2 linked regions of the Sulfolobus islandicus Y.N.15.51 genome follow. The protein of the gene in region 2 binds, or shares a complex with, the protein of the main gene of each other region. Links are inferred from orthologs where the notes say so. Each region holds a gene or a part of one and is shown on either strand. Other genes may lie near its edges.

Region 1 (3,089 bases), 430 kb from region 2 along the record:
TTCCCTGATCTTCTTGGCTAATTCTTCCCCATCTCGATAATAGCCTACTAATCTTCCGTTAAGTATAACTTTAGACCATTTTAGATATTCATTCTGATCCTCTCCGCCTTCCGTTACTCTTCTTATAACCTCCTCCACCGGAACTACTCCCATTTCGTATAGTGTTTTTTCCACAATCCTCTCATTTATTCCTACTGCAATTTGAGCCATTAACGCTAAATTCTTAACTAGTCCACTATTTGGACCTTCTGGTGTTTCAAAGGGACACATCCTACCCCATTGCGTACCATGTAAGTCTCTAGCCTCGAAATTAGGTTGACCCCTTGCTAATGAGGATATTACTCTCCTCAGATGGCTTAACATAGAAAGCCAGTTAGTTCTATCAAGTAATTGACTAACTCCAGTTCTTCCCCCAACCCAGTTCCCAGTAGCTAATGCGTGCCTTATTCTTTCTGTTACGATATCTGGTCTAACTAATGCTTTTAAAGCTAGCTTCCTACCTCTTACCTTAGATTTTTCTAATTGGTACGTTAAATCTTTTACGAAAGCTTTGAAAGCTACTCTAAATAATGACGCGAATAAATCTCCGGCTAATCTTAATCTTTTATTAGCGTAATGATCTTTATCATCAGGTTCCCTTCTACCTAGATATAGTTCAATAACTTTTGATATAGCATAAGCTAAATAATATGCTTTCTTTCTTCTATCGTCTGCCGAAGTTCCTAAATGAGGTAGGAAGTATTTATCAATTATTTGTTGCGCTTTTTCTATCCTATTCTCTCTCTTTTGACCTATTGCTACTCTACTACCTATAAAATCTAGCGCATCATCAACATTAGCTATAGAACTTGCTTGTTCTAAAGAGGGAAATAATTCGTTCTGAATCTCAGGATCTAATGATACTGCGTATACTATGTCCCTGTCAGTTAATATACCAAGTGCTCTCATTAGAATAACAAACGGAATTTTACCTGGAACTGCTGGAAATGATACGTGAAATGTGCCATCTTTTAGTCTTTCTATCGTAACAGGTACTCTGTAGCCTGCGGTACTCGAGATAATTTTCGCTGTATGCGTGATATTTGATCCCGTCTTTCCTGTATCTACAAGAACTCTATTTGGAGCTAAATCTTCTTGAGTTACTATAACCCTTTCGGACCCATTTACTATGAAGTAACCTCCAGGGTCTTTAGGATCCTCACCTATCTCAATTAGCTTATCTAGAGTATACTGTGATATTGGATCTATTGCTGATTTAAGCATTATAGGTAAGTCTCCTATATAAACCTCCTCTGGTTCTGCTTCAATATTGTTTTCAACTGGAATCATTGTAAGCCATAGTGGAGCAGCATAAGTCAAGTTCCTTAATCTAGCCTCCATTGGACTGATCTCCCTTTCTCCCCTATCTGATTCCCTAACTCTTGGTTTTCCTATTCTTATCTTGCCTAATCTAACTTTCAAACCTGGAATTTCTGTCGGTATTTCTCCTTGCTCATCAATGATCTCTTGAAGCTTGTTTCTAACAAAGTCATTGTATGAATCCAGATGTTGTCTAACTAAGCCCTTGGATTTAAAGTAGGCTTCGATAACTTTCCATTTTTCATCAATGCTTAAATTAGATGACAACTCATTCACCCACTAATTACATACCTATACGAGACAACTTCTCCATATAATTGACTCTTCCTTATAATTCTAATTATATCCCCTGGTTTCGCATTTATACTTCTAGCAACGGGATCTGAGGCCCTTATCCAAGGCAATTGTTCTGGCCTAATTCCTAATTCTTTTAGAATTTTATACGCTTCATCGATACTAAGTACCTCATGCTTAGGTACAAGATAATGAATTCTTGGATCAATTTTCCTATTAGATGATCCTCTCATTATTAACCATTATTCACATACTACATTTGGTTAATAAGAGTTTTACTCTGACTTACTTAATAGGCTATATAATATTCAATGCGCTAGCTTTTAAGTACTTTGTAATTTTATTCATAAATACATATATAAAACTTAAATCCAGTTTTAGAATCATTTATTCCTAATCTACAAGAAATTACTTAAATCTTAATAGTATTGAAGCGACCTATTGGTTAAAATATTCATCCACAATATATTAATTATTTTTAAATATATAGAAGTAAGTTTTACATTAATATCTAAACTATAGGCATAAACAATACTATTAAAAGAAAATTCTGTCTTCCACGCAATTTCATGGCAAACTAATTTATTCTAATAATGCATTAAGGTCATATAGGTGAATGAAAATTAGTAACTCTGAGAAAAAGCTTAGGCAACCAATAGTAGTAGTATTAGGCCATGTAGATCACGGAAAAACTACATTACTTGATAAAATAAGGGGCACAACAGTGGTTAAAAAGGAACCTGGAGAAATGACACAAGAGGTAGGAGCTAGTTTTGTTCCGAGTTATATAATTGAAAAATTAGCAGAACCTCTTAAAAAGGTAATACCTATAAAACTCCAGATACCAGGATTATTATTTATTGATACACCCGGTCATGAGTATTTTTCGAACTTGAGAAGAAGAGGTGGAAGCGTAGCGGATATTGCAATCCTAGTTGTTGATATAACTGAAGGTCTACAGAAGCAATCAATAGAGTCAATACAAATACTAAGAGAAAGAAAAGTTCCATTTCTCATAGCTGCTAATAAAATAGATAAAATACCAGGGTGGAAATCAACTAATGACATACCGTTTTTAGCGTCAATCGAGAAACAACGAAACGATGTTAAAGTTTATTTAGACAACTTAGTCTATAATTTAGTTTCTCAACTGGCAAACTTAGGCTTTAGCGCTGAACGTTATGATAGAATAAAGGATTTCACTAAAACAGTAGCAATAGTTCCCGTTTCTGCGAAGACTGGTGAAGGCATTGCAGACCTTTTAGCATTACTTGCTGGACTAACCCAAAGGTACTTAGAGACTAGATTAAAGTTTGCAGAGGGCCCGGCAAAGGGAGTTATATTAGAAGTAAAAGAAGATCCTGGGTTAGGACATACCATAGATGTTATAATTTACGATGGAGTTCTTAAGAAAAATGATACTATAATATTAGGAG
Region 2 (3,250 bases):
TATCAAATTATCCTGCAGTTACGGTTAATGGTCCAATAGATGTGGTCTTAAATAATTGTAACCAAATCATGCCTAGTGAGTATTGTACAAGAATTGCAGTAGGAACTGTATTTCAACCGTTTAATCTCGATTTCAAGTTTAATGATATTGATATTGGTGCTCCAGTGTTCAGTAGACACTTCTGTGCGACATATTGTTCAGAATTTGGATTAGTGGGACTAATCAAATCCTTCTCGACAATAACTATTAATGTGCCACTTGGTAATAATTTGCAATATCCAGTTGAATTCGTCTTTTTGGACGTTGTTAAGTCTCCCACTGATTTCACTAAAGCTGGTATCGCAAATTACACTAAGGAGCTGAATATAAGCGAGGGATTTAACATGATAATAGATGCCATTAATAAGGAGAAAAAGACTATTGCTGGGATTTCTGCAGTTTTTCCAATAGCCATTGCTGAGTTGGCTGCACTTGCCATTGATTGGTCTGAAGTGTCTTATGAAAATGGTTATAGGCAAGTTGAGGAGAGGGCTATGGAATTAAAAAACGTGTATAATGAGGTTTTATCTACGATAAATAACTGCATTGAAGCTTATCCCGGTTTAACTAGGAATCAGAAGACAATGTATGAGCAAATGGTAAGGGATTATCTGAATGGCGTTTTACCACTTGTAAATCCAGATTGGAGTCCCAACGAGTTAAAGGGTTATTTACTACAAGAGGCCACGAATTACTTGTCAAATTATGAGATCTCGTGTTAATTTTTGTAGTATTAATTTCCTCTTTTTCCAAAAATTGAACGAATAGAGTTATTATGCGGGGGACGGGATTCGAACCCGTGCAGGCCTTCGCCAGCGGATCTCTTACTTGGGGGTCTTAAGTCCGCCCCCTTTGACCAGGCTCGGGCACCCCCGCAATCTATTATACTGAGTTCAGTTTTACCTTATATGTTTTTCCAACAAAAATCTTAATTATGTGGCATATAATGAGTAAGAGGGAATATTATGGTTAAACATTCGAGGGGTTATCGAACTAGATCAAGGAGTTTATTAAGAAAGAGTCCTAGAGAGAGGGGTGCAGTTCCATCTCTAAGCAGACTAATGGTTGAATATAAGGAAGGAGATAAGGTCGTAATAAAGATAAACCCATCAGTACATTCCGGTATGCCTCATAGACGGTATCAAGGTAAAGTAGGGAAAATTATTGGAAAAAGAGGTAGGGCATATTTAGTTTCGGTCACATTGGGCGATAAGGAAAAGGTAATAATTGTTAGGCCTGAACATTTGGTTTCTTTTAGTTCTAGTGGGTGATTAGTATTTGTCATCTGTATACATAGTTGAGGAGCACTATATTCCTTACTCAGTGGCAAAAAAATTACTAAGTGATGTAATTAAATCTGGGAGTTCATCTAATTTATTACAAAGGACTTATGATTATTTAAATAGTGTAGAGAAATGCGATGCTGAGTCCGCACAGAAGGTTGTTGAAGAGTTAAGCAGTATCATAAGTAGGGAAGATGTTAGAGCGGTTTTAGCTAGTATTTGCCCTATTACACCTGACGAGGTAAGGAGTATTTTGATAATGGACAGTAATAGGACATATACTTCTGAGGACATACAAAAAATAATTGATATAATTAGGAAATACATTAAGAGTTGAGTTTTTACTTTTAGAATCTATTACTACTTAGGGAAGTAGAATTGCAAAGAAAAAGGGTAGTAAAGGAGCGAGTAGTGTATGTTTTAGATTATATGAGGGAAGGTAATCCATTAGATAGGCATAAGTTTCACAGGGATAGGCCTCTTATTCAAGCTGTAGGTGAGGATTACTTCTTATTGCTTGAACTCACTCCCCTATCTTATAATTTGGATTTCTTTCCCGAGGATAAGATTGAATTGGACTCAAATTCCAGTGTTAAGGTAGATGCTCATATTTCTTACGAGGATCTTACATCAGTATCTAAAGATAATTTGCCTAAGATCTTGCATAAAATAGTTTTAGAGAAAGAAAAAGTCTTCGTGGAGATTTTTAACAAGGCTGAGCCATTAACGTTAAAGCTTCATGCGTTGGAGTTATTGCCAAACATTGGTAAAAAGACTTTAAGAATAATTCTGGAGGAAAGAAAGAAAAAACCCTTTGAGAGTTTTAAAGATATAGAGACGCGTATAGGCATTAAGGATGTGGCTTCAATACTAGTAGAGAGGATAATAAAGGAGATGCAAGGTGGAGAGAAATACTATCTGTTTGTATATCCTCTTGTATCAGATGAAAATAAAAGATTAGAACAGCAATTCATTTACGTGGGTTATATTGAAAAGCTAAAGTAAGGCTTTCACAAGTTTTTCTTATTGATAAGAGTTTTATAGAAAAGTTTATTTCATACGTGGATACTGGAATCAGACCTATTTTAGAGATTGGATGTGGAAAAGGAAATATTACTAAATTTTTAGAACCGGATATTTGTATTGAATTAGATGAGAAAATGACAGACTATTTGAAAAATTATAATCTTGTAATAGCAGATGCAAGATATTTGCCAATACTAAGGGGTCAATTAGTTTCTTCTCTACCTTACCAGATAACTTCAGATTTTTTCAAGGAGGTAGTTAAACTTGACAATATAAGTAAGCTTATACTGATTTTGCAAAAGGATTTTGTGGATAAGATTCTTAATGATCCTACATATATTTCTTTTTTGCTTAATTATGTGTTTGATATACAGACTAAAGACATAATTCCACCAAGATGTTTCAGTCCTCGTCCAAAAGTCTATTCAATTATTACAGTTTTTAATAGGGTAAGAGAATATAATGACGATGTTGATAGTTTAATTTCATGTATTAGTAGATATAGGAATAAAACTTTAAAAAATGCTTCTAAGTTGTGTGGGCTTAGTTCAGATAATAATTTGAAGGTGAGGGAATTTAAACCTTGGCAAGTGTTAGAATTGTTGAATTCCGTGGATTTAAGTTATGTTTAAATGATCAGACGTATGAACCTTCTGATGATACCGATATTCTACTTAACCTACTAAAGGTAGGTAAAGGGGAAAAGGTCTTAGATATGGGATCTGGTTCTGGGATTTTAGGAATATGGTCTCTGATAATGGGAGGAAAGGTAATGTTTGTAGATATAAATCCATATGCGACGACATCTACATTATGTTCCTTAAAAGTTAATAATTTGTATAAAAGTCCAAATTATTTAGGTGTTCTTAATTGCGATTTGTTGTCTTGTCTTAGAAAGTATG

What was found.
Region 1: YN1551_RS07090 (region 2) and YN1551_RS04520 share a complex: the UniProt entries of both Methanocaldococcus jannaschii proteins name them as parts of the RNA polymerase complex. The link is inferred for Sulfolobus islandicus Y.N.15.51 from one-to-one orthologs.

What each region holds. Positions count from the first base shown.
Region 1 is NC_012623.1:837,245-840,333, forward strand. What follows is about bases 260-3,012. They hold YN1551_RS04520 (DNA-directed RNA polymerase subunit H), read right to left. Parts: upstream 1,887-3,012; coding sequence 1,632-1,886; downstream 260-1,631. Other genes in these bases: YN1551_RS04515 (DNA-directed RNA polymerase subunit B), read right to left, coding at 260-1,635; infB (translation initiation factor IF-2), read left to right, coding at 2,270-3,012. Outside these bases: more of YN1551_RS04515, read right to left, coding at 1-259; more of infB, read left to right, coding at 3,013-3,089. UniProt on the Methanocaldococcus jannaschii protein: DNA-dependent RNA polymerase (RNAP) catalyzes the transcription of DNA into RNA using the four ribonucleoside triphosphates as substrates.
Region 2 is NC_012623.1:1,270,565-1,273,814, reverse strand. The notes cover bases 75-2,988. They hold YN1551_RS07090 (DNA-directed RNA polymerase subunit F), read left to right. Parts: upstream 75-1,317; coding sequence 1,318-1,659; downstream 1,660-2,988. Other genes in these bases: YN1551_RS07075 (HemK2/MTQ2 family protein methyltransferase), read left to right, coding at 2,932-2,988; YN1551_RS07080 (16S ribosomal RNA methyltransferase A), read left to right, coding at 2,375-2,980; YN1551_RS07085 (DUF655 domain-containing protein), read left to right, coding at 1,701-2,327; YN1551_RS07095 (50S ribosomal protein L21e), read left to right, coding at 1,005-1,310; YN1551_RS07105 (hypothetical protein), read left to right, coding at 75-761. Outside these bases: more of YN1551_RS07105, read left to right, coding at 1-74; more of YN1551_RS07075, read left to right, coding at 2,989-3,250. UniProt on the Methanocaldococcus jannaschii protein: DNA-dependent RNA polymerase (RNAP) catalyzes the transcription of DNA into RNA using the four ribonucleoside triphosphates as substrates. This subunit is less well bound than the others.